DNA from 3 places in the Pseudomonas sp. p1(2021b) genome. Region 2 is predicted to be linked to each of the others. Evidence: riboswitches for the same ligand, from Rfam matches in the RefSeq annotation. Region 2 holds a riboswitch; each other region holds the start of a gene.
What was found. A riboswitch is a leader RNA that binds a small molecule or an ion and turns the genes downstream of it on or off. The one in region 2 is predicted to bind cobalamin.
Positions count from the first base shown of each region.

Region 1 (10,021 bases), 270 kb from region 2:
GCCGGCGGTGCGGGCAATGCGCTTGATCATGCAGGCGTACTCAGTGGCAAGGGAAGGCGGCGCTGTGGCGGGTATCGTGGGCGGCGTTGTGCACGGCCTCGATGTGCGAGAAGCCGGCGAAGTAGACCAGGCACAGGCCCAGCAGGCTGGCGCCGATGGCGAGCAGCACGCGCTGGCTGAGGCTGACGGGAGTGGCGATGCTGTGTTTGGCACTGGTGACGGACATGACGCGTTCCTCTGCTTTTTTAGGGGCGACGGGCACGGGCGTCACGCCTGGGCAGGGTTTGCCCAGGGCACACGACAGCACCCGCCCACCGCGGGGTGTTCATTCGTCGTCAGGCCGGTCTCCGGGCTGGCGAGGAGGAGGCAGGCTCCCTGGACAGCGTCACCTTCCCATGCCATACGACGCGGCACAGTGGTCAAGACGCGCACTCGCTTACCGTTGCGGGGGCAGCACCGGCCTTGTCTGGCCCCTTGGGGCCTGCGACGCACCGGTTTCCCGTTTCACCCCCGAGGGGGCACCTGAACGCAAGGTGCAAGCAAAGCATGCGGCCGATGCTCCGTCAATTGGTGTCGAAGGCGCTGAGTCTGGAGGGGTTCCAGCGTTTGAGGGCTTGGGGCTGCTTTGCAGCCCATCGCAGGCTATCGCCAGCTCCCATCGAGAGTGCGCCGCCCCCACAAAATCCATTCTCTATGGAGATGGAGGGAATACTGCGCTGATGGTTGACCGCCTACCCACCACTGCGTAGCCTTGCCGCTTCGAGGTTCTGCGGCGTCGGCCGCAGCTAAGACGGGAACGCGGTCCAAGCCGCGGCTGCCCCCGCAACTGTAGGCACTGAACAGGATCGACACAGCCACTGCGCCCTGCGCGGGAAGGCGTCGCTCCACCGGCTCCGGCCGGTACGGTGCAAGCCAGGAGACCTGCCTCGTGACGTTTTCGACTTTCAACCGGGCGGGGTGATCCGGTGGCGAACGAGCCCGACCGACAAGGCCGAGGCTTTCGTCCTGCATGCCCGCGCCATCCTGCCAAGGGCATCGCGACATGAAAACACTGGCCAAGCTCCCCGTCACCATCGTCACCGGCTTCCTCGGCTCGGGCAAGACCACCTTGCTTCGGCACATGCTCGATAACGCCCAGGGCCGGCGTATCGCGGTCATCGTCAACGAGTTCGGCGAACTGGGCATCGATGGCGAAATTCTCAAGCAATGCAGCATCGGTTGCACCGAGGAGGAGGCCAGTGGCCGTGTCTACGAACTGGCCAACGGTTGCCTGTGCTGCACCGTGCAGGAGGAGTTCTTCCCGGTCATGCGTGAACTGGTGGCACGCCGCGGTGACCTGGACCACATTCTCATCGAAACCAGCGGCCTGGCCTTGCCCAAGCCACTGGTACAGGCCTTCCAGTGGCCGGAAATCCGCAACGCCTGCACCGTCGACGCCGTGATCACCGTGGTCGACAGCCCGGCCGTGGCCGCCGGCACCTTCGCGGCCTATCCCGATCAGGTGGATGCCCAGCGCAAGCTCGACCCCAACCTGGACCATGAGTCGCCCCTGCACGAGCTGTTCGCCGACCAGCTGGCCAGCGCCGACCTGGTGGTGCTCAACAAGGCTGACCTGATCGATGCTACAGGCCTGGCCAAGGTCCGTGCCGAGGTGCTGGAGGAGCTGCCGCCGGCGGTCAAGGTCATCGAGGCCAGCAGCGGCCGCCTGCCGCTTGAGGTGCTGCTTGGCGTGGGGGCCGAGGCCGAGGCGCACATCGACGGTCGCCGTACCCACCATGATGCCCATCACGACGGCGATGACCACGACGATCACGACCACGATGCCTTCGACTCCATTTCCATCGACCTGCCGGAGGCGGACGAGAGCCTGCTGCTCGACGCCCTGACCCAACTGGTGGTGGAGTTCGGCATCCTGCGCGCCAAGGGCTTCGCCGCCATCCCCGGCAAGCCCATGCGCTTGCTGATCCAGGGCGTCGGCACCCGCTTCGACAAGCACTTCGACCGTGCCTGGCGCGCTGACGAGCCACGCGTCACGCGCCTGGTGCTGATCGGCCAGGACCTGGACGCCGCGCAGCTGGAAGCGCGCCTGCGCCAGGCCCTGGGCGCCTGACCCATGCACCTGCTGCGGACCCAGCCCGGCGGCTTCGTGCCGGACGACAGCATCGCCGACCTCGGCCAGACGCCGGCCGAACTGGTGATTCTCTGCAGCGGCGACTCGCACCTGGCGTTGCTCGCCGAAACCGCCGAGCAGCTGCCGGAGGGCTTCCCCAGCCTGCGCCTGGCCAACCCCATGCAGGTGCAGAACCACGCCTCGGTCGACCTTTATGTGGACCAGGTGCTGCGCCATGCGAAGGTGATCCTGGTGTCGTTGCACGGTGGCGTCGGCTATTGGCGCTATGGTGTCGAGCAGCTGGTGGCGTTGGCCGCCCGTGGCATCCAGCTGATCCTGGTGCCCGGTGACGACCGTCCGGACCCGGAACTGACTGGTCTGGGCACGGTGACTGGCGCACAGGCCGAACGCCTGTGGCATTACCTGCGCCAGGGCGGCAAGGCCAACGCCCTGAACCTGTTCAACTGCCTGGCCAGCCTGTGGCTGGAGCGCGACTACGCCTGGCAAGAACCGCAGCCCTTGCCGCGTACCAGCGTGTACCACCCCGGCAAGCCCAGCGCGACCCTCCAGGATTGGTACGCCCACTGGCACCCCGACCAACCTGTGGCGCCGGTGCTGTTCTATCGATCGCACCTGCAGGCGGCCAACACCTCGTTCGTCGATGTGTTCTGCCAGCGCCTGCACGCCGCAGGGCTCAACCCACTGCCGATCGCCGTGGCCAGCCTCAAGGAGGCCGCCTGCCTGGCGCAGGTCGAGGCCTGGCTGGACGAGGCCGGCGCTGAAGTGGTGATCAATACCACCGGTTTTGCCCTGTCTAGCCCGGAGCAGCCCAACCTGCGCCCGCTGCGGCGCGACATCCCGGTGCTCCAGGCGATCTGCGCCCAGGACAACCAGCCGGCCTGGGAGGCCAGCGAACAGGGCCTGGGCGCCCGTGACCTGGCCATGCACATCGTCTTGCCGGAGCTGGATGGGCGTATCATCACCCGGCCGGTCAGCTTCAAAGACCTGGCCTGGCGCAGCGAGCGCAGCCAGTCGGACGTGGTCTGCTACCGCGCCCACCCCGAGCGCATGGACTTCATCGCCGAACTGGCACGTCGCTGGGTGATGCTGGCGCGCCTGCCCAACGCGCAGAAGCGTGTGGCCCTGGTGCTGGCCAACTACCCGACCCGCGACGGGCGCATCGGCAACGGCGTTGGCCTGGATACTCCAGGCGCCGCGCTGAATATCCTCCAGGCCCTGCAGGGGCAGGGCTACCCGGTAGAGGGCCTGCCGCCGAGCGGCACCGCCTTGATCCACCAATTGCTGGGCGGTGTGACCAACGACCTGGACCACCTCGACCAGCGCCCTTGTGCCCAGAGCCTGAGCCTGGCCGACTACCAGCAGGCCTTCACCTCGCTGCCACAGGCCAACCAGCAGGCCGTGCTGGAGCGTTGGGGGCCGCCGGAGCAGGATCCGATGTTCCGCAGCGGCCGGATGATGATCGCCGGCCTGCGCTATGGCCTGACCTTTGTCGGCATCCAGCCCGCCCGGGGCTACCAGGTGGACCCCAGCGCGGTCTACCACGACCCGGACCTGGTGCCGCCGCATGGCTACCTGGCGTTCCATTTCTGGCTGCGCAACGGCTATGCCGCCGACGCCGTGATTCATGTCGGCAAGCACGGCAACCTCGAATGGCTGCCCGGCAAGGGCGTCGGCTTGTCTGCCGAGTGCTGGCCGGACGCATTGCTCGGCCCGCTGCCGAATATCTATCCGTTCATCGTCAACGACCCGGGCGAGGGGGCCCAGGCCAAGCGCCGGACCCAGGCGGTGATCATCGACCACCTCATGCCGCCGCTGACCCGCGCCGAAACCTACGGCCCGCTGCGCCACCTGGAGCGTCTGGCCGACGAATTCTACGAGGCGCAGTTGCTCGACCCGCGCCGGGCTCGCGAACTGCAGGGCGATATCCTCGAACTGGTCAAGGCCAACCATATCGACCGCGAACTTCAGCTCGAGGGGCAATTGGACGATGCCGCACTGTGGCTGCCACGGTTGGATACCTACCTGTGCGACCTCAAGGAGTCGCAGATCCGCGATGGCCTGCATGTGTTCGGGCAGTCGCCGCAAGGGCGTTTGCGCCGCGACACCTTGCTGGCGCTGCTGCGTGTCGAGCGCGGCGATGGCAAAGGCGCCAACGCCAGCCTTGTCCGCGCCCTGGCCAAGGCCATGGCCCTGGGCTTCGATCCGCTGGACTGTGACCTCGGCCAACCGTGGCAGGGGCCGCGCCCGCAACGTTTGCAGGCACTCGACGACGCGATCTGGCGCACCTGCGGTGATACCCGCGAACGCCTCGAGCTCCTGGCGCTGGTGCTGATCGAGCAGGCCTTGGCGGGGCACTTGCAATTGCCTGGCGAGCCCGCCTGGCAACCGGTCGCGACAGTACTCCAGGCATTGGTCGACACGCTGGCGCCGACCCTGGATGGCTGTGGCGCAGCGGAAATCGACGGCCTGCTGGCGGCGCTGAGCGGGCGCTTCGTTCCGGCAGGCCCGAGCGGCGCGCCCAGCCGTGGGCGCGTGGACGTGCTGCCCACGGGCCGCAACTTCTATACCGTGGACGTACGCAACCTGCCCACCACCACGGCCTGGCGCCTGGGCTTCGCCTCGGCCAACCTGATCCTCGAGCGTCACCTGCAGGACCATGGTGACCATTTGCGACAGCTCGGCCTGTCGGTGTGGGGCACCGCGACCATGCGCACCGGTGGCGACGACATCGCTCAAGCCATGGCCTTGATGGGCGTGCGCCCGGTGTGGGCCAGCGGCAGCCAGCGGGTCGACGATTTCGAGATCCTGCCCTTGAGCCTCCTCGACCGCCCACGGGTAGACGTGACCCTGCGCGTATCGGGCTTTTTCCGCGATGCCTTCGGCAACCTGATCCGCCTGTTCGACGCCGCGGTACAGGCGGTGGCAGCCTTGGACGAGCCCGAGGACCTCAACCCCCTGGCCGCCCGCGTGCGACGCGAACGCGAAATATTGCTGGCTGAAGGCGTCGAGCCCGAGCAGGCAGCGCGGCAGGCTGGCTGGCGGGTCTTCGGCGCCAAACCCGGCAGCTATGGCGCCGGCGTGCAGAACGCCATCGATGGTCGGCTCTGGCATACCCGTGACGACCTGGCCGAGGTCTACCTCAACCATGGCGGTTACGCCTATGGCGCCGCCGACGAAGGCACCCCAGCGCGTGCTGAGTTCGCCCGGCGCCTGGGCCAAGTGCAGGCGGTTCTGCACAACCAGGACAACCACGAACACGACCTGCTCGATTCCAACGACTACTACCAGTTCCAGGGCGGCATGCTCGCAGCCTCCGAAACCCTGGCCGGCAGAACCCTGGCCAGCTACCACGGCGACCACAGCCAGGCCGACCGCCCGCGCATCCGGACCCTCAAGGAAGAACTGAACCGGGTGATCCGCGCCCGGGCCCTGAATCCCAAGTGGATCGACGGCGCCAAGCGCCACGGCTACAAGGGTGCTTTCGAGCTGGCGGCGACGGTCGACAACCTGTTCGCCTTCGACGCCACCACGCACCTGATCGACGACCACCATTACCAGTCCCTGGCCGATGCCTATGTGCTCGACCCCGCGACCCGTGACTTCATGCGCCAGCACAACCCCGAGGCCCTGCGCGACCTCACCGAGCGCTTGCTCGAAGCCCAGCAGCGCGGCTTGTGGGAAACGCCGGGTGACTACCGCCAAGCGCTCGAAGAGCAATTGCTCGATGGCGAGGAACAAGCCTGAAATGAATGAACCCTTGCAATTCCCGCTGGCCGCCGTAGTTGGGGCCGACGACCTCAAGCTGGCCCTGTGCCTGACCGCCATCGACCCCAAGATCGGCGGTGTGCTGATCGAAGGCCCCCGGGGCATGGCCAAGAGCACGCTGGCCCGCGGCCTGGCCGACCTGCTGCAAGCGCCCGGGCACACACCGCCGTTCGTGACCTTGCCACTGGGCGCCACCGAGGAACGCTTGGTCGGCACCCTGGACCTGGATGCCGCGCTGGGGCAGGGCAAGGCGCAGTTTTCTCCCGGTGTCTTGGCCCAGGCCGATGGCGGCGTGCTCTACGTCGATGAGGTCAATCTGTTGCCCGACCCACTGGTAGACCTGCTGCTGGACGTAGCTGCCAGTGGCACCAACCGCATCGAGCGCGATGGCATCTCGCACCGTCACGACGCCCGCTTCGTGCTCATCGGCACCATGAACCCTGAGGAAGGCGAGCTGCGCCCGCAGCTGCTCGACCGCTTCGGCCTGAATGTCGCCCTCGAAGGCCTGCCGCCGCCAGAGGCCCGGCAGCAGATCATTCGCCGCCGGCTGGCCTTCGACAGCGACCCGCAGGCGTTCTGCACGCAGTGGGCCGATGCCCAGGCGCAGCTGCGCGAACGCTGCCAGGCTGCACGCCAGCGTTTGGCACAGATCCCGCTGGATGACCAGGCCCTGGCCTGGATCACCGAAGGCTGCTTCAGCGCAGGTGTCGACGGCCTGCGTGCCGACCTGGTCTGGTTACGCGCGGCTCGGGCCCACGCCGCCTGGCGAGGGGGGGAGACGATCGAACAGGGCGACGTGCAGGCCGTGGCTGAATTCGCCTTGCGCCATCGGCGCCGCGAACTGCCGACGGCCGATGCCCCGGCCACAGCGCCGGCGCCGAGCGGTGGCCATGCAGGCCCTCAGGGCGGCGAGGGCGACTGGGGCGCGTTGGCACCGCAGGCGGTCGCCAGCGGTGTCCGGCGCGAGGTGCCGAACTGGGCAAAAAAGCCCTGAGCATCCGCCCGCCCGCTGCACAGGCGGTGGATGCCAGGCCCCAGGCAGGAGCGCTCGCCGGTGCCACCCGAGGCCGGGTCCGGAGTGTTGGTTCGACGCGGGTCGCCTGGCTGCCCACCTTGCTCAAAGGGCGACCGCGGCAACGCCAGGACCTGTGCTGGCAACAGCGCCAGGCCAAGGCGCCGGAGCTGTGGCTGGTGATCGTCGACGCCTCGGCGTCCACCCGGCGCAACCAGGCGCTGGCCCAGGCCAAGGGCCTGCTGGCCGAGCTGTTCGACCAGGCCTACCGCCAGCGTGCCCGCCTGGCCCTGCTGACGGCCAGCGGTGGTGCGCCGCGCTGGCAGCGTCATGGGCTCAAGGCATCGGCGGCGCTGCAGCCGTGGTTGCAGGCACTCGGTGCAGGCGGCGGTACGCCATTGATCGCGGCATTGGAAGAAGCGCGCCGCTGGTTGCTGGCACGCGAAAAGCGACACCCCCAGGAAACCCGGCGCTGCCTGGTCGTCACCGATGGTCGCCTGCAGCGTTGGAGCCCACTGCAGCCGATGCCGTGCGCGACGGTACTGGTGGACATCGAACGGGCGGCGGTGCGTGTGGGGCGGGGGCAGCAACTGGCGGCGCAACTGCAGGCCGATTATCGGCACATCGAGCAGTTCAAGCCGTTGGCTTGAACGTGCTGAAGACGTGCGGGCTGCGACAATAAGCCGCAAATAAAAAGTTGCCGACAGGGCAGAGGGAAAGTTGCACAAGTGCGTGAGCGGGCCACGCACCTGTGTGGGGCGTCGATATTATTCAGGCATCGACCAGGGTTGCAGGTCATAACCTTGTTCGCAAAGTTCGGCACGCACTTCCTCGATCAAGCTGGCCCATTGCGCAGGGTCGGAATAGATACGCGAGGATACTTGTTTGCTGCCGATACGCGTACTGGTCCGGTCGATCACTGCCAGGCTCAGCTCACCAGTACCGTTGGGTGCATCCCAGGCTACGCACTGGAAGGGTTCGAAGGCGTGGTCGGCGATCAGCAGTGCTTCGTTGACACGGAGCGGGGCGTTCATGGTTCGGTCTCTCTATGGTCCCAAACAGCGAAGTGATGTCCGCGTTGCTTGATAGTCAGAGCTGCGCAGCGCGGGGTTATTCGTACTGATGCTCCAAGTTGGGGTTGAAGTCACACAGCCATTAAAAATTTTTTCAAAGGGTGCGCGATAAGTAGCGCAACCTGTGCGCCTGTGACGCCCGAAACTTCCAAAGATTCCCAGATGACCGGCAGGTGATCACCACTGGCGGACAAACGGTCGTGGGTTTGTCGACGTTCATTGCTACTGTTAATTCGGACGTTGCAACTTACTGTTTCTACTTAAAAAACACTTTCTGGCGCCAAGGAACAGTCATGCCCGAACCGACCGCTCAACGCCGCCTGCTGATCGTCGACCCATGCGACGATTGCCACCGTCTACTACCGGGCCTGCGCAGCGTCGGTTGGGATGTCCACAGCTGTACCCTGGCCTCGGCCCTGGACCAGCCGTGCGATGTCGGCCTGCTGCGCCTGCAGCCTTCGCACCTGCGCCATCCCGAGGCGGTCAAGGACCTCATCACCCGCAGCAACACCGAATGGATCGCTGTGCTCAGCGCCGAAGAGCTGCGTACGCAGAACATCGGTGATTTCGTTTGCGAGTGGTTTTTCGATTTTCACACCTTGCCGTTCGACGTATCGCGGGTCCAGATCACCCTCGGACGGGCCTTTGGCATGGCGCGCCTGCGTGGCAAGGGCTCGGTGCGGGTCGACGAGCCTGAGCACGAACTGCTCGGCGACAGCCGGCCTATCCGCGAGCTGCGCCGGTTGCTCGGCAAACTGGCGCCCACCGAGTCGCCAGTGCTGATCCGGGGAGAGAGTGGTACGGGCAAGGAGCTGGTGGCCCGTACGCTGCATCGCCAGTCGCACCGTAGCGACAAACCGTTCATTGCCATCAATTGCGGCGCCATCCCCGAGCACCTGATCCAGTCGGAACTGTTCGGCCATGAAAAAGGCGCCTTTACCGGTGCCCACCAGCGCAAGGTGGGGCGTATCGAGGCGGCCAACGGCGGTACGCTGTTTCTCGACGAGATCGGCGACCTGCCTTTGGAGCTGCAGGCCAACCTGCTGCGGTTCCTGCAGGAAAAACACATCGAGCGGGTCGGCGGGGACCAACCTATCCCCGTGGATGTCCGGGTACTGGCCGCAACCCATGTGGACCTGGAGAAGGCGATCCTCCAGGGGCGCTTTCGAGAAGACCTCTACTACCGGCTGAATGTGTTGCAGGTGGTCACCGCGCCACTGCGTGACCGGCATGGCGACCTGTCGATGCTGGCCAGCCACTTCGCCCAGTTCTACAGCGTGGAGACCGGCAGGCGCCCACGCTCGTTCAGTGACCATGCATTGGCAGTCATGGGCCGCCACGACTGGCCCGGAAACGTTCGCGAGCTGGCCAACCGGGTACGGCGCGGCCTGGTGCTGGCCGAAGGGCGGCAGATCGAGGCGCAGGACCTGGGGTTACAGGGTACCGAGCAGGAAGATCAGCCCCTGGGTACCCTGGAGGACTACAAGCACCGCGCCGAACGCCAGGCGCTGTGTGATGTGCTCGATCGGCACAGCGACAACCTCAGTATCGCCGCCAAGGTGCTCGGCGTGTCCCGGCCCACCTTCTACCGGCTGCTGCACAAGCACCAGATCCGCTGAGGTCAAAAGAACAGCGTGTTTGCCGTAGCAGCTTTGATGGAAGTGTCACGGTCAGCGCCCCTGGCCCTTGAGGCTGGCCAACAGGCGCGTCAACCCTTGTTCCAGGCCCGTGACCGTCGGTAGGGTGAACTGGCCCAGCAGGCGGCTGTTGTCGGCACGGGAATGACGGATATCGCCCGGGCGCTCGGCATCGTAGCGCAGTTCGGGAGACTTGCCGGTGGCCTGGCTCAAGGCCGCGACCAGGTCGTTGAGGCTGGTGGCGCGGTTGAGCCCGACATTCACCGGCTCCGGGCAGGGCGCAGGGCTTTCCAGAGCCTGGATCAGAACCTGCACCAAGTCGGCGACATAGACGAAGTCGCGGGTCTGCTCGCCATCGCCGAAGATGGTGATCGGGCTGTCGGCGTTCACTCGCTCGCTGAAG
Region 1 covers NZ_CP083746.1:2,884,187-2,894,207, reverse strand. Annotated here, with positions in the region: gene K8374_RS13520 (CbtA family protein) at 1-30, opposite strand, end outside; gene K8374_RS13515 (CbtB domain-containing protein) at 41-226, opposite strand; cobalamin riboswitch at 321-541, opposite strand; cobalamin riboswitch at 746-944, shown strand; gene cobW (cobalamin biosynthesis protein CobW) at 1,043-2,110, shown strand; gene cobN (cobaltochelatase subunit CobN) at 2,114-5,875, shown strand; gene K8374_RS13500 (ATP-binding protein) at 5,877-6,890, shown strand; gene K8374_RS13495 (vWA domain-containing protein) at 7,001-7,558, shown strand; gene K8374_RS13490 (hypothetical protein) at 7,676-7,942, opposite strand; gene K8374_RS13485 (sigma-54 dependent transcriptional regulator) at 8,275-9,600, shown strand; gene K8374_RS13480 (NAD-dependent epimerase/dehydratase family protein) at 9,652-10,021, opposite strand, start outside.
Region 1: it holds a riboswitch for cobalamin, as region 2 does, so the genes downstream of both, cobW (cobalamin biosynthesis protein CobW) here and K8374_RS12065 (ABC transporter ATP-binding protein) in region 2, are expected to answer to the same signal.

Region 2 (10,021 bases):
CATCTCTATGATTGCCCGGGGTTTTCTGAGCATTTCATCGAGTATCTTGAGACTCGTCGCCAGGCTGTCAAATTTAAAGCATCCACGCAGCAACCTTTTCGGTACACGCGAATCCACCTTGAAAAATTGCACGGTATTACCGACTACCTAGTCCAGCACGAGTTGGCATCTCAGGCTGACTACACTTGGTACAACGTGCGGGAAGATGTTGCTCGAGATTTTATGTTCTACCTTGCGGTGACGCTGGGCGCGTTGGGCCATATCGACGCTGTGCCAGTGACGGATGGATGGGCGCTTCCAGGTCGCTCACCTTCGCCATCCACGATCCGAAGAAGCCCTCATGTAAGGAAAGCCCGTGAAGTGGTACTTGAGAATTTACTTCCTACCCCGGTAGAGGGTATTTCTGTTCAACAACTTGCCCAATTCAGGCACCGTCATGGCCATCTACTGCCTAGGTTTCGCTTAGCGGTTGAGCAGCACTGTATCCAAATGGCTGGCGTCACGAGCGCGGAAGAACGGCTGCAGAGAACGCGCCTGTTCATCATGGATTGCCAAGAGCAGATCAAGGAAATCGAGTCTGCCATGAAGCCGAGCTTTGGAAGAATCATCTGCACATCTCTGATCCCCCTCGTCGCTGCAGGATTGAGTTACTCCGGTGAAGATGGGCCTCAAGGTAGAGCAGCGGTGGCTCTTGGCATCATTCCGTTAACGTTTGAAGTGGTGTCTCAGATTCGCGCCGCACGAGGTGCAAATTCGAAACAGCCATTAGCATATGTTGCCCATGCTCGTAAATTTACTGCCTAACAGACACTGCAGAATCAGGACGCCCCGTTCTGCTGAGCAATGCCATGCTGACATCTGCAATAGCAAGGTGCGCGTCATGCCGCTGCGCTTGGAGAACCTTGTGTCTGTGCCACCCGTACTATTTCCAGCAGAGGCTCGAATCTGTCCAGTACACAACGGGTTAGTCAGCTGAGCTGGATCGAACCGCTCCTACATCCAGACGGGCACACCACAGTGAATGTGGGTAGTCTCGAGAGATATCCTTGGTAGCCACGCGCACGAGTAGCTGGAAGGACAGAAGGTTTCCATGGTGCACCTGATCCTCGCGGCTCCCGCCAGTGTTTTTGGCCGACGGTACGATCCGCACAACATGCCACCGCTTCGCTGCTACCAGTGGCAGCGCACCGAACAGAACCCATACCCCTGGGCCGTAGAAATGCCTACCGCACCTGAGCAGCCTGGCAAGTACGTACAACACTCCCTTCCCGAATTAAATGCCACACAGTGGGAAAGCTTCATCGTATCGATGCTGAAGAAGTGAAGCCAAGCGGCAGGCGGCAGAGCGCAGCTACAAGCGGTTTGGTCTGCACATTGCCCACAAGCTCGGCATGTCCACTGATGACGTCCGTGTAGTGGTGCAAGGTTCGATGCGCACGCAGACCACCATCGCTGGCGATGGGCGTGAAAACTTCGACTTGGATGTGGTTGTGAAGCTCAGTGGCTCCCGGTTCACCAACCTGACCGAGTCCGAGGACTTCTTTCAATTGTTCGGTGCAGCGCTGCATGGCATCGATGGGGCAGGGGTACCCGAGCCTAAAAACCGCTGCTGGCGCTTGCCGTATCCGGGGGAGCCGTTCTACTTTGACGTGACGCGGCGATCCCATTGTCCGCGCACATCACCGGTACCGACCTTCGTGTACGCGACAAGAACACGGTATGGAGTCCGTCCAACCCAGAAGACTTCGCAAATACCATTTCAAACGTCAGCCGGCTCACATCCGCGAAACCAGCCCGATCTCGATTATCCTGGTGACACTGGCGGGTCAGGCTTACGACGATCTCCTGCAGAGCCACCCGTATGGCCTGCGTTCCTCCATTGAGGTAGTGATGGAAATCATTGCCCGGATGCCCGACTTCATTGATCGCCGCCAGGGCATTCGGGTTAACAACCCGGCCATGCCTGGCCAGGTAAAAGAGAACTTCGCGGATCGCTGGAACATTGACGGCGGGGCTCGGAACAAGAGCTTCAACGAGTGGCATGACCGTCTAACCCAAGACCTTGATGCGCTGTTCTCGGTCGGGCAGAGCACAAAGGCAAGCGGAGCGCGCAAGCACGAGGATGGAAGCCCGGAGGGCCAAGACCCCGACAGCGCGGTCAGAGCGACAGCCCACCTACATGTCCCCATCCGATACCTTAGAATTCCCAGATGCAGAGCAACGTGTTTCGCCCGAGGCGAGCGCCGCCTAAATACTGTGCACATATACAGTTATTTATTTCATCCCGCGAAATTGCCACCTCGGTGACCTTTTGGCTGAAGATCTCCAGTCTTAATACCAATCGTTGAAAAACGGCTACAGGCCTTATGGTGCTTTGCTTTGAGCCATTTTGGGATGGCTCCGAGTTCAGAATGGCGGGATTTAAGCATGCCGGGTTTCGGCTCTCGCGAGGTCTGGAACGACACTGTATATGCATACATTTTTGGTGTGTTTTCACTTACTGGGCCTTACCGGTTCAGCATAGCGGCTGGCAATGCGGCCTCGGCCAGTGCTACGGTGACCGATCTACCAGTAGTGATTCGAGTGACCAGCTTGGGACATTTGGAGACCGGCTTATGAGAAGGAATGGACGCCGCCAACGTGCACGACGTGGCATCACACGGATGATTGCCCGGATTGAACGGCTGGAAAGGTTGGGCAGAGTAGCAAAGCAAAGCCTGCGGCAACGTCTTTGGGATGGTCTAGCGGGATTGCTTCGTGGCCTAACTGGCTCCAGGTCTGCTGATGAGCTGCAGCAGCAAAGGTAAACGTTGATGAGGGTAGGGCGCTGATCCTTTCCGGGGTAGTCCTGGTGCTATGCGCCGGCCCGGCGCGAAAACCAGTCGGTCGATCGAGCTCGCACAGCGTCGATAAAAGACTGTGAGGCCCGCTTAATGCCTCTCCTCAGCACAATTTAACATAATATACATTATGCGCAGATTTGTATGGAGCTACCGGGGCCGTGGGTGGACAGATTTGAAGCCAGGCTCTGGCCTTGATCACCTTGCTGCAGCTCGCACAGGCATCGCTTGGCGATGCTTTCTGCGCATGCTTGAATGCCGGCCTTCAGCAACGCTGTTGCTTTCACTCTACGCCGGAGAAATGGAATGTGGCTTTGTACAGACTGGGAAATTGACTGGGATGCAATCAGCGCTGTGTCGACTGCCGCTGCCGCAGTCATTGCTCTGTGCGTTTGGCTCTTCGACAAGCATCAACGGGGTCTTGAACGTACTAGGCTTCTTGCTCAGATTATGACGACACCAGTCGGAGCTGCACACGTCCAAATTTCCAAATTCAGGAGCGATCTTTTCCCAACCGGCAGCGATCCGCTGATTGGTACTTTGCGTGAGGATAAAGAAGCTCGCCGCCGACTGGCCGAAAAGGCATCGGCGATTACGATCGACCTTTCTTCACAGTTCTTGGACAAAGCTGACTTCTTCAGCGAAGCCACGAGCAGCAGCCTTGCAAACGCCTTTTCCCAAGTAAATCGTTTAAAGCAATTCGTCGGTTTGCTTGGAGATCTAGCGGATAAAGAAACGCAGGAAGTGATTGATCTACATTTAATGACGGTTCTCAACCAGATCAAAGAGGCTGAGGAAGCTGCTAAAGCTGCATTTCAGGCGCTTCTTGCAGTTGGGCGAAGCAGTCGATAGCCTTGTCTTCCCTTTCTTTTTAATTGCCCTTAATTATAACTAAACTAAATATTCATTTAGTCGAGTTATAAGTTTGGCCGTCTTTGGAACCTCGAATGCCCTGTATTTTCTTCGAGCTGCTCACCCGCCACGAACGCTGTGGCAGGTAAGCCTTATCCGTCAAGCCTGGCGCAACTCACTCGGGTCAATTGGCAACCAGCGAAGTCGCTTGCCTGTAGCGGCGAATATTGCATTGGTGACCGCAGGTGCAATCAGGACGGTGGAGACTTCACCCAGGCCACCGGGCGCCTCATCACTCTTGATGACGTGTACATCGAATTGCGGTGTCTCGTTGATGCGCAAGATCCGATACGTATCGAAGTTACCTTGTTCGACTCGCCCGTCCTTGAAGGTAATGTCTCCGAACAACGCCGCCGTCAGCCCGAAAATAGTACCTCCTTGGACTTGTGCCACAACGCTGTCCGGATTTATCGCAATGCCGCAGTCCACCACGCTGGTGATGCGTTTTACCTTGACCTCCCCCGAGGGCTGGACACTGACTTCAGCCACTTGGGCGGCATAAGTACCAAAACAATAAGTAAGGGCCAACCCTCGCCCTTCCCTATCGCCCATTGGTGTGCCCCAGCCCGATTTTTCGCGAAGCGTCTCAAGCACCTTGAGTAACCGAGGATGCTTTTGAAGCAATGGATAGCGATACTCAAACGGATCAATCTTGGCGATATGCGCCAGCTCGTCCAGGAAACTTTCCACCATGAAACCGTTCTGGGTGTGGCCCACACCACGCCAAAATGCGGGGTAGATCCCTTCAGGAGGTTCGTGGCGTACGTAATAGGCACTGATATTGGGAAATGCGTACGGACCGGACGGGTCGCGTACCGCATCACGATCGATGCCATCCTTGAAGGCGGCAGGCAACCAGCGCGCCAAGATGGAGCCGCCAGTGACTTTATGGATCCACGCGATGGGACTCCCCTTTTCATCGAGCGCGGCGCTCAGATGGTTGTAATGGTACGGTCGCAGCGAGCTGTGTCGCGTATCTTCCTCCCGTGAGTAGATGACCTTGACGGGATAGTCCACTTGCTTGGCGATCTTCACGGCATGGGCAACAAAATCGACTTCAAGGCGCCGGCCGAAGCCACCGCCCAGCAATTGGTTATGTACCTCGACCTTGTCCTCAGGCAACCCTGTGAGCTCTGCCGCAATCGCCTTTGCACGCGCCGGTACCTGGCTGCCAACCCAGAGTTCACAGCCATCCTTTCGTACATGTACTGTGCAATTGACCGGCTCCATGCATGAGCCAGGAATGGAACCTGATAGACCGCTTCGACCTTTCTGGCAGCCGTCTTGAATACACCCTCTGCGTCACCTTCCTTGCTGGATTGCCGGCCGGGTTGCATTGACGCTTTCTTTATCGCCTCAAGCATCTGCTCGCTCGAGACCGATGCATTCTGGCCACCGTCCCATTGGATCTGCAACGCAGCCAGCCCTTTGCGCGCAGCGCCCATATGGTCCGCGACAACAGCTACCGAATTATCGGTTTTGATAACTTGCCGGACGCCTTTGATTGCCATCGCTGGACCAGGTTCGACCGCCTCCAGCGTGCCCCCGACAATGGGGCAAATCGTGATTGCAGCGACTTTCATGCCTTCTGGCCGAACGTCGATGCCGAACACCGCCTTCCCCGTGACCTTGTCCTGCCCGTCGGTCCGTTTGGCGGGAGTACCAATGAGCTTGAACTCACTGGACGGTTTCAGCGGCAAAATATCTGGAACAGGCAGGTTCGCAGCGGCACTGGCGAGCTCTCCATAGCCAAGCTTCCGGCCACTGGCCGGATGAAGCACCGATCCGTTTTCTGCTTTGCAGCTGTCCGCAGCCACACCCCACTGATTGGCCGCTGCGCTGATCAATAACATACGTGCTGCCGCGCCCGCTTCACGTAGCGGCTTCCAGTTCGCAGGCACCGATGTCGATCCTCCCGTCACCTGGAAGCCCAGTGCCGGGTTGGCATAGCGCGTGTCGTCCGCCGGGGCATGTTCGACAACGATCTGGTCGAGCCCTACTTCCAGCTCCTCCGCTATGAGCGCGGGCATTGACGTATAGGTGGCCTGCCCCATTTCTACCGGCTGGATGACAAATACAACCTTGCCGCTGGGCTCGATCCGAATATAGGCATTGGGAGTGAAATTCGAATCCTGGCCTTGCGACGAACCCGCAAATCCAGGTAGCGAGATACCGATCAACAACCCGCCACCGAGTGCAGCACTGGCTCGAAGGAAACCACGACGGCTGACCCCTTCGGTAGAAGATGAGGCCATCAGGTTCTGGATGCTCATGATTTGGCCTCCCCGCTCGTAGGCTGAGACTTGCTTGCAGCTGTCTTTATGGCCTCTCGAATGCGCACATAAGTGCCGCAACGGCAGATGTTGCCTGCCATCGTGGCATCGATATCGGCATCGCTGGGGTTCGCATTGCTGGCGAGCAATGACGTTGCGGCCATGATCTGCCCTGATTGGCAGTAGCCGCATTGAACGACCTCGTGTTCGAGCCACGCCTGCTGCACACGACGCCCCACATCGGTGTCACCCACCGCTTCTATCGTCGTGATGCTGGCCCCCGCCAGGCTGCCGACAGGTGTAACGCACGAACGGATGGCGACACCGTTCATATGCACGGTACACGCACCGCACAGGGCCATTGCGCAACCGAACTTGGTCCCCGTCATCCCCAGCACATCTCTGAGTACCCATAGCAGCGGCGTGTCGTCATCCACGTCCACCTGATGTTCGGTCCCGTTGATCTTTAGCGTTTGGGTCATCGGATCGCCCTCGTCTGCACCACGGGTAGTTGCGCCTGGATGGCTTCGACGCAGGCGCGCAAAACAATAGAAGAGCTTAGGTCGAGATTTCGATCAGGGGGCAGCAATAAAGAATAAAATCGAAGACCCGATCGATCGTTGCCCCACCGACGCGACCCAACAAAAGGAGCCGGGATGAACCGCAACGACCTGAACCTGCTGGTGATCTTCGAGGCCTTGATGTTCGACGTGTTGTCTCTTTCCACCGACTTCGTCTCGTTGCGACGCTAGAACGACCGCCCTGCAGGTTGACTCCCCACCCCATAAATGCTCAGATGCGCCCCAGTTTCAGGTGTCCCCTGCCGCCGTGCCGGGGATTAAACGGGAAGCCGGTGCCTCGCCTTGTGCGATCAGTCCGGCGCTGCCCCCGCAACGGTAAGCGAGCGATGCATTCGATACGCCACTGTGCCACCGGCATGGGAAGGTGAATGCCTCACGCCTCTCGCAAGCCCGGAGACCGGCCTGTCACCTCGTTTGGCAACTCCCGCGGTGGGCGGGCGCGGGCCGGTCTTGGGCAGCAGCCTGCCCGCGATTCCCTTGCGCGCCGTCATCGTCGGGTTACATTCATTCCCGGTACGGTTGCTCGTCATGTCTGCCCCTACCCTGCGTCTCGAAGGTTTGCACTGGGCGCCATCGCCTGGTGGCCGGCGGCTGCTCGACGGCATTGACTTGGAGGTACGCCCCGGTGAATGCGTCGGCCTGATCGGCCCCAACGGCAGCGGCAAGACCAGCCTGCTGCGCTGCGCCTATCGCTTCACACGGCCTGATGGCGGGCGCGTGCTGCTCGAAAACGAGGACATCTGGCAGCGCCCGGCGCGCTGGGTGGCACAACGCGTCGCGGTGATGCTCCAGGAGTTTCCCGAGGATTTCGGCCTGAGCGTACGCGATGTGGTCGCCATGGGCCGCACGCCGCACCAGGGTTGGTTCGACGGCGACGATGACGATGCGCTGGTGGACGCCAGCCTGCATCGCCTGGGCCTGCAAGCGCGCGGCGATCATGGTTTTACCCCGTTGTCCGGCGGCGAGAAGCAGCGCGTGCTGTTGGCTCGCGCGCTGGTCCAGCAACCGCGCCTGTTGATCCTCGACGAACCCACCAACCACCTGGACCCCCGCTACCAGCTGGCCTTGCTGGAGCACTTGCGCGGCACCGGCCTGAGCCTGCTCGCCAGCTTCCACGACCTGAACCTGGCCGCGGCCTTCTGTGACCGGCTGTATGTCATCGAGGCCGGTCGCATCGTTGCCCACGGCACCCCGGCCGAGGTACTGACCGAACAGTGCCTGGCCGAAGTCTTCGGCGTACGGGCGCTGGTCGACCGTCACCCCGTAGCCTTTCATCCACGCATCACCTGGATCAGCCCCGCATGAAGCGAAGCCTCACCTGCCTGGCCCTGCTGGCCGCCCTGCCCTTCGTCGCCTGGGCGGGCGACTACCCCGTGACCGTGCGCAGCTGTGAGCGCGATGTCACCTTCAGCCAGCCGCCCCAGCGGGCGGTGAGCCACGACAGCAACCTGACCGGCATGCTGCTGGCCCTGGGGTTGCGCGAGCGTATGGTTGGCTTCACCGGCATCAGTGGCTGGAAAACCCTTGACCCAACCATGACGGGTGCCCTGGACGGCCTGCCGGAACTCGCGCCGCGCTACCCATCGGTGGAAACCCTGCTCGATGCAAATGTCGACTTCCTCTTTGCCGGCTGGGGCTACGGCATGTACGTGGGCGGCCCGGTCACGCCACAGGCCCTGGCGCCGTTCGGCATCCCGGTGTACGAGCTCAGCGAGTCCTGCTCGCGGGTCATGCCCCAGCACCGCGCCAGTCTCGATGACCTGTACCGGGACCTGGACAACCTGGGGCGCATCTTCGACGTTCGCCAGCAGGCCCAGGCCCTGATCGCCACCCTGCGCCAACGCGTGGCGCGTGTGCAGGCGCAGGTCGCCGCTGAGCCCCAGGCTCCCCGTGTCTTCCTCTATGACAGCGGCGAAGACCGCCCCACCACCTCCGGCCGCCTCGGCATGCCCCAAGCGCTGATCGAGGCGGCCGGCGGTGACAATGTAATGGCCGATGTCAACGCCAGCTGGACCGAAGTGAACTGGGAAAGCGTGGTGGAGCGCGACCCGCAGGTGATCGTGATCGTCGATTACGGCCCGACTTCCTGGCAACAGAAGCGCGACTTCCTGCTCGCGCACCCGGCCCTGGGCGAGGTGACGGCCATCCGCGAACGACGTTTCGTGGTGCTCTCCTATATTCAGGTCACCCCATCGGTGGACAACGCCAGCGCCATCGAGCAGCTGGCAGCGGCGCTGCATCCCCGCCTGTTCGCAGGCACGCTGCAGTGATGCCGGTACGTGATCGTCGCGCCTTCCGGTTGTTGCTCGTCGCACTGGTGATGGCCGTGCTGTGCTCGTGTCTGGTGTCCCTGGGGTTCGGTGCTGCCCAGGTACCCCTGGCCGATGTGCTGGGCATCGTGCTGCAACAGGCAGGCCTGGTCGACCCCGGGGGATGGAGCCGGGGCCAGGCACAGATCGTCTGGCAGATCCGCGCGCCGCGGGTGCTGCTCGGTGCGCTGGTGGGTGCAGGCCTGGCCTTGGTCGGTGGTGCATTGCAGGCCGTGACCCGCAACCCGCTGGCCGACCCGCATCTGCTCGGGGTCAGTTCCGGTGCAGTGCTGGGCGCAGTCTTGGTGGTGTTGTTCCTGGGCGCCTTCGCCGGCCCGTTCAGCCTGCCGCTGGCGGCGTTCATCGGCGCGCTCGCCAGCATGCTGCTGGTATTGGCGGTGGCCAGCCGACGCGGGCGCCTGGACAGCGACCGGCTGCTGCTCGCGGGGGTGGCTGTATCCTTCGTGATCATGGCCCTGGCCAACCTGCTGCTCTACACCGGCGACCCTCATGCGGCCAGCTCGGTGATGTTCTGGATGCTGGGCGGCCTGGGCCTGGCGCAGTGGTCGCTGCTGTGGCTGCCGGCGCTGTGCGTGCTGGCGGGCTTTGCCTTGCTGATGAGCCTGGCGCGGGCCCTCAATGGTTTGATGAGCGGCGAACAGACGGCCGTCAGCCTGGGCTTCGAGCCCCGCCGGGTACGAGCCCAGGTGTTCGTGGGGTGTGCGCTGCTCACAGGCGTGCTGGTGTCGTTGTCCGGGGCCATCGGCTTCGTTGGCCTGATGCTGCCCCATGTCGCCCGCCGCCTGGTAGGCGCTGAACATCGACGGCTGCTGCCGGCCTGCGCCCTGCTCGGAGCGCTGTTCATGGTCTGGGTGGACATCGGCGCACGTACGCTGATCGCGCCCCAGGACCTGCCCATCGGCATCGCCACCGCCGCCATCGGCGGCATGTTCTTCATCCTGATGCTGCGCCGCAAGCCCTGACGTCTCTACAGGCCTTGTGCCCGACGCTCGCGTACCTGGCGCTTGAGCACCCGCACAGGCGGTGCATAGAAGAACCCGAACGACACGCTGCCCTTGCGCCCAGGCAGCGCGTGGTGCAGCCGA
Region 2 covers NZ_CP083746.1:2,615,866-2,625,886, forward strand. Annotated here, with positions in the region: gene K8374_RS12025 (hypothetical protein) at 1-804, shown strand, start outside; gene K8374_RS12030 (SAVED domain-containing protein) at 1,091-1,324, shown strand; gene K8374_RS12035 (hypothetical protein) at 1,299-1,568, opposite strand; gene K8374_RS26435 (hypothetical protein) at 1,449-1,883, shown strand; gene K8374_RS12045 (hypothetical protein) at 3,147-3,692, shown strand; gene K8374_RS12050 (xanthine dehydrogenase family protein molybdopterin-binding subunit) at 3,852-4,982, opposite strand; partial or broken gene K8374_RS12055 (molybdopterin cofactor-binding domain-containing protein) at 5,441-6,025, opposite strand; gene K8374_RS12060 ((2Fe-2S)-binding protein) at 6,022-6,507, opposite strand; cobalamin riboswitch at 6,820-7,027, shown strand; gene K8374_RS12065 (ABC transporter ATP-binding protein) at 7,135-7,911, shown strand; gene K8374_RS12070 (ABC transporter substrate-binding protein) at 7,908-8,876, shown strand; gene K8374_RS12075 (FecCD family ABC transporter permease) at 8,876-9,898, shown strand; gene K8374_RS12080 (sterol desaturase family protein) at 9,904-10,021, opposite strand, start outside.

Region 3 (10,021 bases), 1.4 Mb from region 2:
GACCACGCCCACAGGCCTCCCCATCGCCTTCCCCTCACCATTCACAAACCCCGTCAGCACATCCACCGGCTTCCCGGCAGGCCTCCCCTCATCACTGAACGGCACGAAAATCACCTTGTACCCACTGTGCGGCTTGCGATTCCAAGACCCATGCTGCCCTACGAACGCCCCCTGTTCGAACGGTGCCGGTAACACCCCCGGCTGGGCGAACTCAAGCCCAAGCGATGCCGTGTGCGGCCCCACCGCATAATCCGGCACGATCGCCTGCGCCACTTTCGCCGGATCCTGCGGCTCGACCCGCAAATCCACATGTTGGCCGTAGTAGCTGTATGGCCAACCGTAGAACCCCCCATCCTTGACCGAGGTGATGTAGTCCGGCACCAGATCGCTACCGATCTCGTCACGCTCGTTGACGGCCGTCCACAGCACGCCTGTACGCGGCTCCCACGCCAACCCGTTGGGGTTGCGCAGGCCCGAGGCGAAGATCCGATGTTCGCCATTGGCTGGGTCCACCTCCCAGATCGCTGCCCGGCCCTGTTCCTTGTCCAGCCCGTTCTCGCCCACGTTGCTGTTGGAGCCGACCGTGACATACAGCTTCTTGCCGTCGCGACTGGCGATCACGTTCTTGGTCCAATGGTGATTCAGCGGCCCCCCAGGCAGGTCCACCACCGTGCGGCCTTCCTGGCGCAGTTGCATGGCGCCCGGCTCATAGTGAAAACGCAGCAGCCGGTCGGTATCGGCGACATACAGGTCCTTGCCCACCAATGCCATGCCGAACGGTGAGTTGAGCCCTTCGATGAAGGTCGTACGAATCTCCGCGACGCCATCGTGGTCGGCATCGCGCAGCAAGGTGATGCGATTGGCGCTGGGCACGCCTGCGCCGGCGCGCTCCATGACCTTGCGCATCACCCAGCCGCGAATCCCCTTGCCATCCTCGGGCTTGGCTGGGGCATTGGTTTCCGCCACCAGCACATCTCCGTTGGGCAACACATGCAGCCAGCGCGGGTGGTCGAGGTTGCTGGCGAAGGCAACCACCTGTGTACCGGTGGCCGACTTCGGCCTGGCGCCCTCCGGCCAGCCGGTGACCGGCGCGATATGGATGGTGGGGAGCAGCGTCTCTCGCGGCTCCGGCAGCTGCGGCGAAGGGCCGCTGCCGTCGCTGACGTCCAGGCGAGCGGACTCGCCGCAGGCACCGAGGCTGAAGATCAGGGCCAGTAGTATCGAAGTTCGCATCCTGTCCATGACCGGAGTCCTCATCGGAGTGTGTGAGAGTTGAGAGTCGGATGCGTTCGAGTAGGTTCATTCGCGGCGTGCAGACCTATCTACCACCGGGGCGACGGGGCATTGGCAACCATGGCAGGCCCTAGACCAGCCTGGACCTATCCTATGCTCGACCTCCAACACATAGTGCTGCACAACCTCAAGGTGCTCGGTACCGGGCGCGCGTTGACACAACTGACGGACGACTTCCTGGCGCATTTTCCCGACCCCTATCGGCTCGCCCAGCGTCACGCTAGGCAGATTTTGCGGCGCCACACCGGCAAGGACTGGGACCCGGATCTGGTCTGGTGGCACCAGTTCACCGATGCGGCCTCCAGCAGCCGGAGTTTCACCGGCTGGGCGCACAACCAGCGCCCGATCAAGTCCTTGCGTTTCACCGAGCTGATGATCGAGCGCTTCTCTGTAGGCTTCCAGGACGCCACGGACGAATTGGACCTTTACGGTGGCTTCTATTGCCAGGGGGCCTATGCGCAGCGGTTCGACGAACGTAACGAGGTCCCTATGCTGGCCCGGGAGGTTCAGAAGGATTTCTGGAAACTGGATTTCGCCCAGGTGGTACAGGACGAAGTGGAGGCGTTCTGGAGAACGCGTGCCGACGACTTCAGGGTACTGGCCAAGGTCAGCCTGTTGGCCCAGTGCAAGCAGGCCGAGCGGGACGGGAGGCTCACGGCGCAGGATGCCAGGCAGATTCGCGCCCTCGTCTCGAGTGTGCTCGCGTCCTCGGCGCCTATTCCGACGCTGGAGCTGCTGCGCACGGTGACGGAAGAAGGGGAAACCACGCTCAGTGTCTATCGCCCGAGTGTGGGCAGGGCTTGCCTGTATATCCTGCGCCCAGCCGATGGGCGCGTGTGGCTGTACATGCCGTATGACGAGCAGGCCTTGCGCGGGTTCGCCTCGGAGCTGGCCATGGCGCGCTGGTTGCGTAGCTGGGCGGCCACGACCGAAGGCATGCAGCGGCTCAGGAGCGCGGCGATCGCTGACGCGCACCTGGGCGATGGGCCTGAAGCGACTGAGGATGCCCTGCGCCAGCTGGCCGACAGCTCCAGCGATGCCGCGGCCTTGCAGTTGCTCCGGCAATCCAGCACAGCGGGCAGTCGCAAGCTGTTCACCCAGCTGCAGGAGGATGCCAGGAGCGACATGCGCCGCAACGCCGGGTTGATGGTCGATAACCAGCAATTGCGCAAGGCCATGCTCACCGGTTATCTGGCCGCCTTCATCAAGGTCAGCGCCTTGCTGGTGCCCTTGTCGCCCGGTATCAGCCTGGCATTGCTGGCGGCGTCGGTGACCAAGGTCTGGCTGGATGTGGATGCTGCAACCCATGCACGCAGCCGTACGGCACGGCAGGATGCCCTGCGCGGCGCCATCATCGATTCGATCTTCGCCGCGTTGAACATGATCGAGCTCGGCTTCGGTGCCAGCTATGCCACCCTGGCCTATCGCGCGGCATTTCATGAAACGGGCGTATCGCTGGCTGACTGGCAACCGCTTGCCGAGCCTCAAGGTTGGCTGCAAGACCAGCAAGCCAACGAAATCCTGTATGGCCTGCCACAAGGCCGCCAGATGTTGCGCGGCATCCACTTGGGCCCCAAGGGCGAGAGTTGGATCGAACTGCAAGGCCTGCCGTATCGCGTGCGCTACAGCACCGAGCTGAACACTTGGCTCATCGTGCCCCCCGACAACCCCTTCGCCTTCGCGCCGATACGCCCCGTGCGTCTGAATGAAGCGGGCGAATGGGAGTTGCTGGGCCCGCCGCGCCTCGCGGGAGGCGCGCCAGGGGATGGGCTTGCCCAGCAGTCGTCGGCCTTTTGGGATGAGTACATGCTCACCGATGAGCAGCGCAGCGAGTTTCTGTCCGACACCGCCATGGCCCGCCAGGAAAGCCTGTTCGAGCAGCTCGACATCCCCGAGCTGGCGAGCGATGCCGAGCCGTTGGTGGACGATGAAGGGTTCGACTATATCGACCACCATGGCGCCTCCACCTACACCTACAAGCATGATGGCCGCTTCAAGAATCACCTGATCGATACCTACACCATGGATGACTCCATCAATGATTACCTGCGTCAGGGGGTGCGCAACTTCAGCTATGGAGACGAAGCCAGCTATCTCGACAAACTGGCCGACTCCCTGGAGCGACTGCCTGCCGATGCCGAGGTTCCGTTGTATCGAGGGGGGTGCGGCGAGCGCGGTACCAGTGGCGTGCACTTTCGCAGCGGGCGTTTCAGCGAAGGGGATATTCTGGTCAACACCGACCTGACGTCCTTTACCGAAAACCCCTACATCATTCGTAAGTTCTCGGCCGATCCGGACAAGCTTTCGAGTCGCGGCCTGGAGGGCGTTTTCGACGACACCTCTGTAGTGTTCGAACTGCCAGCCGGTCGCTACCGCAGCGGCAGGCAGATCGCGCCGCTCTCTGCCCATGGCTATGAAGTCGAGACGCTGTTCCTGCCGGGAACGTATTTCCAGATCGACGAAGTCTCTGAAATCGTCGGTGTCGACTATCGGTTCGTCAAGGTCAGACTCAGGCAGGTAAGCAAGCCTCAAGGCGGCCCGGTATACGACCTGCGTAGCGGTGACCCGTTCGACAGAGGCGCCTATCTCGAACGGCTGGGAGCGCCACATCTGGTAGAGCGTTTCTTCGGGCCATGATTGGGGTATCGGGGCCTCGCTTCATTTGACGCTCCCGATCCAACCCTCTAACCTTCGCGACGTGTTTCAGGTGCCCTGCCAGCCAACGCTGGGCAGGGTGAAACTGGGAAGCCGGTGGGCGCCAGCGAAGGCGCGATCCCGGCGCTGCCCCCGCAACGGTAGGTGAGTCAAAGGCCGCGCAGGGCCACTGGGGACATGCCCCGGGAAGGCGCGCGGTACAGGGGCCCAAGGCCTCGCTCACGAGCCCGGAGACCGGCCTGTCACTGCCAACGGCATCACGGAGGGTGATGCGCGGTGCACCGTGGCGCGTCTGCCACGGCTCCTGCGCGTTCTCCGGCTGCCTGCCTATCGACCTGTCGTCGCCCGTGCGCGGTGACAGCCTGCGGAGAACCCTGATGAGCGATTCCACCGAGCGCGACGAACGTCACCTGGCGCGCATGCAGCGCAAGAAGGCGATCATCGACGAACGTATCGCCAATGCCCCCAACGAATGTGGCCTGCTGCTGGTGCTCACCGGCAACGGCAAGGGCAAGAGCAGCTCGGCCTTCGGCATGCTCGCCCGCGCATTGGGCCACGGCATGCAGTGTGGCGTGGTGCAGTTCATCAAAGGGCGCAACAGCACCGGCGAAGAGCTGTTCTTCCGCCGCTTCCCCGAACAGGTGCGCTACCACGTGATGGGCGAGGGCTTTACCTGGGAAACCCAGGATCGCCAGCGCGACATCGCCGCCGCCGAAGCCGCCTGGGCGGTTTCGCGCCAGATGCTGCAGGACCCTTCGCTGCAGTTCGTGGTGCTCGATGAACTGAACATCGCCCTCAAGCACGGTTATCTTGACCTCGACCAGGTACTGGCCGATATCCAGGCGCGCCCGCCGATGCAACACGTGATCGTCACCGGCCGTGCCGCCAAGCCGGAGATGATCGAGCTGGCCGACACCGTCACCGAAATGGGCATGGTCAAGCATGCCTTCCAGGCCGGAATCCGCGCCCAGAAGGGCGTGGAGCTATGAACCAGGTCCGGCACTGCCCGGCGGTGCTGATCGCGGCACCCGCGTCAGGCCAAGGCAAGACCACGGTCACCGCCGCCCTGGCGCGCCTGCACCGCAACCTGGGCCGCAAGGTCCGGGTCTTCAAGTGCGGGCCGGACTTCCTCGACCCGATGATCCTCGAACGCGCCAGCGGCGCACCGGTGTACCAGCTCGACCTGTGGATGATCGGCGCCGAGGAAAGCCGGCGCCTGCTCTGGGAGGCGGCGGGCGAGGCCGACTTGATCCTGATCGAAGGGGTCATGGGGCTGTTCGATGGCACCCCGTCGAGCGCTGACCTGGCACGTCATTTCGGCGTGCCGGTGCTGGCGGTGATCGATGGCACCGCCATGGCCCAGACCTTCGGCGCCCTGGCCCTGGGCCTGGCGCGCTACCAGCCCGACCTGCCCTTTGCCGGGGTGCTGGCCAACCGGGTCGGCAGCCTGCGCCACGCACAATTGCTCGAAGGCAGCCTGACCGAGGGCCTACGTTGGTACGGCGGTTTATCCCGCGAGCGCGGCATCGAGCTGCCCAGCCGCCACCTGGGGCTGGTCCAGGCCAGCGAACTCAACGACCTGGACATGCGCCTGGATGCTGCCGCCGATGCCCTGGGTGCCAGCTGTGACGCCGCCTTGCCGCCACCGGTGGCGTTCGACGCACCTGTGCCTGCGGCCAGCGCCGCGACCTTGGCCGGCGTGCGTATCGGCGTCGCCCGGGACGAAGCCTTCGCCTTCACCTATGGGGCCAACCTCGACCTGCTGCGCCGGTTGGGGGCGCAACTGCTGTTCTTCTCACCGGTACATGACCTTGAGCTGCCGCCGGTCGACAGCCTCTACCTGCCCGGCGGCTACCCGGAGTTGCACCACCGCGCCCTGGCCGGCAACGCGCCGATGCTGGAGGCGATCCGCGCCCACCACGCCCAGGGCAAACCCTTGTTGGCCGAATGCGGCGGCATGCTCTACCTGCTCGACGCCCTGACCGACGTGGCCGGCGAGCGGGCTGAGCTGCTCGGCCTGCTGCCGGGCGAGGCGGTGATGCAAAAGCGCCTGGCAGCCCTGGCCCTGCAAGCGGTGGAACTGCCCGAAGGCACCTTGCGTGGCCATACCTACCATCATTCGCTGACCACGACCACGCTCGAGCCGATCGCCCGTGGGCAAAGCCCCAACGGTGGGCGTGGCAACGAGGCGGTGTATCGCATCGGCCGCCTGACTGCGTCCTACGTGCACTTCTATTTCCCCTCCAACCCCGACGCGGCGGCGGCGCTGCTGCGACCATGAGCGAGCACGCCTTCTCCGATGCCGAGCGCGCTGCGGTCTACCGCGCCATCGGCGAGCGCCGCGACATGCGCCATTTCGCTGGCGGCGAGGTGGCGCCGGAGCTGCTCGCCCGCCTGCTGGCTGCAGCCCACCAGGCCCCCAGCGTCGGCCTGATGCAGCCGTGGCGTTTCATCCGCATCAGCGAACGCACGTTGCGTGAGCGTATCCAGGCGCTGGTGGAACAGGAGCGCGAGCGTACCGCCCAAGCCTTGGGCCAGCGCTCCGATGAATTCATGAAGCTCAAAGTCGAAGGCATCCAGGACTGTGCCGAAGTGCTGGTGGCCGCGCTGATGGATCACCGCGAAGCCCACATCTTCGGCCGGCGGACCTTGCCGGAAATGGACCTGGCGTCCCTGGCCTGCGCCATCCAGAACCTGTGGCTGGCGGCCCGCGCGGAAGGCCTGGGCATGGGTTGGGTGTCGTTGTTCGACCCCCAGGCCCTGGGCGAGCTGCTGGGCATGCCGGCGGGGGCCAAGCCGGTAGCGGTGCTATGCCTGGGCCCGGTGGTGGAGTTCTACCCGGCACCGATGCTGGTGCTGGAGCAATGGGCGCAGGAGCGGCCCTTGAGTGAAATGCTCTTCGAGAACCAATGGGGAGAACGGCGATGAGCGTGGCCTTGCTGACCGTGGCCGGGGTGGCCCTGGATGCCTTGCTGGGCGAGCCCAGGCGGTGGCACCCCCTGGTGGCCTTCGGCAACTTCGCCTCGCGCCTGGAACAGCGCCTCAATGCGGGCGGGCGGGGCTGGCGCAGCCATGGCGTCAGCGCCTGGTTCCTGGCTGTGGTGCCGCTGACGTTGCTGGTGCTGATCCTCTCCTGGCTGCCGGGTATCGGCTGGCTGGTGGAGGTGCTGGCGCTGTATTGTGCCCTGGGCCTGCGCAGCCTGGGCGAGCATGTGCTGCCTGTAGCCGAGGCCTTGCGCCGCGGTGACCTGGGCGAGGCACGCCGGCGCGTGGGTTACCTGGTCAGCCGCGAAACCCGCGAGCTGGACGAGCCCGCCGTGGCGCGCGCGGCCACCGAATCGGTGCTGGAAAACGGCAGCGACGCGGTGTTCGCCGCCCTGTTCTGGTTCGTCGTAGCCGGCGCTCCCGGGGTGGTGCTGTACCGCCTGAGCAATACCCTCGATGCCATGTGGGGCTATCGTAACGAACGGTTCGAGCGCTTCGGCTGGGCTGCGGCGCGTATCGACGATGGGCTCAATTATCTGCCTGCCCGATTGGTGGCACTGACCTACGCGCTGCTGGGCAAGACCCGCCTGGCCTTGGCCTGCTGGCGCAACCAGGCACCGCTGTGGGACAGCCCCAATGCAGGCCCGGTGATGGCCGCCGGTGCCGGCGCCTTGGGCGTAGCGCTGGGTGGCCCGGCGGTGTACCACGGCGAGCTGCACGAGCGCCCGCGCCTGGGCGAGGGGCCCATGGCCGATGCCGACGCCATCGAGCGTGGCTGGCGCCTGGTCCAGCGGGGTGTGTGGCTATGGCTGTTGCTGATCTGCCTGGGAGCCTACTGGAATGCTTGAACACGGTGGTCGCCTGCTGCGTGCAGTGCGCCGATACGGCATCGCCCGTGAACATTGGCTCGACCTGTCCAGCGGTATCGCGCCCTGGCCCTATGCGATACCACCGATTCCGCTGGACGCCTGGGCGCGCCTGCCGGAGACCGACGACGGCCTGGAGCAGGCCGCACGCGGCTATTACGGCGCGGCCGAACTGTTGCCGGTCGCCGGCTCCCAGGCCGCGATCCAGGCCTTGCCCTGCCTGCGCCCGGTAGGGCGGGTCGGTGTGCTCTGGCCGTGCTACGCCGAGCATCCCCATGCCTGGCGACGGGCAGGGCACTCATTGCTCGAACTGGACGAAGAGCAGGTCGAGCAGACGCTCGACCGCCTGGATGTGCTGGTGTTGGTCAACCCCAACAACCCCACAGGGCGGCGCATCGAGCGCGAGCGCCTGCTCGACTGGCATGCCCGCCTGGCGCAGCGTGGCGGCTGGCTGGTGGTCGACGAAGCCTTCATGGACAACACGCCCGCCCACAGCGTGGTCGGGTGCGCCACACGCCCCGGGCTGGTCGTACTGCGCTCGTTCGGCAAGTTCTTCGGCCTGGCCGGCGTGCGCCTGGGCTTCGTGATGGCTGAGCAGGCCCTGTTGCTGCGCCTGGCCGAGCTACTCGGGCCCTGGACCATCAGCGGGCCTACCCGGGTGCTGGGGCAGGCCTGTTTCAGCGATGGCGCGGCCCACGCCCTGCAGATCGCCCGCTGCGCACAGGCCAGCCAGCGCCTGGCTGCACTGCTGGCCGACGCGGGCCTTGTGCCCGTGGGCGGCTGCGATCTGTTCCAGTACGTGCGCACCGAGCGGGCCGCGCACCTGCAGGATTTTCTCGCCCGCCGCGGCATCCTCGTGCGCCTGTTCGAGCAGCCAGCGGCCGTGCGCCTGGGCCTGCCTGCCAACGCTGCAGATGAGCAGCGCCTGCGCCAGGCCCTGGCCGACTACCAGAAGGAATCGGCATGACCACGCTCATGGTGCAAGGCACCACCTCCGATGCCGGCAAGAGTACGCTGGTCACCGCCCTGTGCCGCTGGCTGTTGCGCCAGGGCATCGGCGTGGTGCCGTTCAAGCCGCAGAACATGGCGCTCAACAGCGCGGTGACCGCCGACGGCGGCGAGATAGGCCGCGCCCAGGCGGTGCAGGCCCAGGCCTGCCGGCTGGCGCCGCACACCGACATGAACCCGGTGCTGCTCAAGCCCAACAGCGACACCGGGGCCCAGGTGATCGTCCATGGCCGTGCAGTGACCTGCATGAATGCAGTGGCCTACCACGATTACAAAGCCATCGCCATGCAGGCCGTGCTGGCCTCCCACCAGCGCCTGAGCGCCGCCTACCCGGTGGTGATGGTCGAGGGCGCGGGCTCGCCGGCGGAGATCAACCTGCGCGCCGGCGATATCGCCAACATGGGCTTCGCCGAGGCGGTGGACTGCCCGGTGATCCTGGTGGCCGACATCAACCGCGGTGGGGTCTTCGCCCACCTGGTCGGCACCCTCGAACTGCTGTCGCCGAGCGAGCAGGCCAGGGTGAAGGGCTTCGTCATCAACCGTTTCCGCGGCGACATCGCCTTGCTGCAACCAGGCCTGGACTGGCTGGAGCAACGCACCGGCAAACCCGTGCTGGGGGTGCTGCCCTACATCACCGACCTGCACTTGGAAGCCGAGGACGCCATCGATGTGCGCCAGTCCACCCAGCAAGGGCGCCTGCTCAAGGTGATCGTGCCGGTGCTGCCGCGCATCAGCAACCACACGGACTTCGACCCGTTGCGCCTGCACCCGCAGGTCGATCTGCAGTTCATCGGCCCCGGCCAGCCGATTCCGCCGGCCGACCTGATCATCCTGCCGGGCTCCAAGAGCGTGCGCGGCGACCTGGCGCAACTGCGCGAACGTGGCTGGGACGCCGCCATCGCCCGTCACCTGCGCTACGGCGGCAAGCTGATCGGCATCTGCGGTGGCCTGCAGATGCTCGGCCAGCAGGTGCACGACCCGCTCGGCCTGGAAGGCGCCGCCGGCTCCAGCCCAGGGCTGGGGCTGCTGGACTACGTCACCGTGCTGGAGGCCGAGAAGCAGTTGCGTAACGTCTGCGGCACCTTGGGCCTGGAGCGGGCCACGGTCAGTGGCTATGAGATCCACGCCGGCGTCACCCGTGGCCCGGCGCTGGAATGCCCGGCGGTTCAGCTGAGCGATGGCCGCTGCGATGGCGCAATCAGTGCCGACGGCCA
Region 3 covers NZ_CP083746.1:1,193,543-1,203,563, forward strand. Annotated here, with positions in the region: gene K8374_RS05600 (PQQ-dependent sugar dehydrogenase) at 1-1,242, opposite strand, end outside; gene K8374_RS05605 (ADP-ribosyltransferase) at 1,387-3,930, shown strand; cobalamin riboswitch at 3,982-4,206, shown strand; gene cobO (cob(I)yrinic acid a,c-diamide adenosyltransferase) at 4,326-4,937, shown strand; gene K8374_RS05615 (cobyrinate a,c-diamide synthase) at 4,934-6,229, shown strand; gene bluB (5,6-dimethylbenzimidazole synthase) at 6,226-6,876, shown strand; gene cbiB (adenosylcobinamide-phosphate synthase CbiB) at 6,873-7,781, shown strand; gene cobD (threonine-phosphate decarboxylase CobD) at 7,774-8,766, shown strand; gene K8374_RS05635 (cobyric acid synthase) at 8,763-10,021, shown strand, end outside.
Region 3: it holds a riboswitch for cobalamin, as region 2 does, so the genes downstream of both, cobO (cob(I)yrinic acid a,c-diamide adenosyltransferase) here and K8374_RS12065 (ABC transporter ATP-binding protein) in region 2, are expected to answer to the same signal.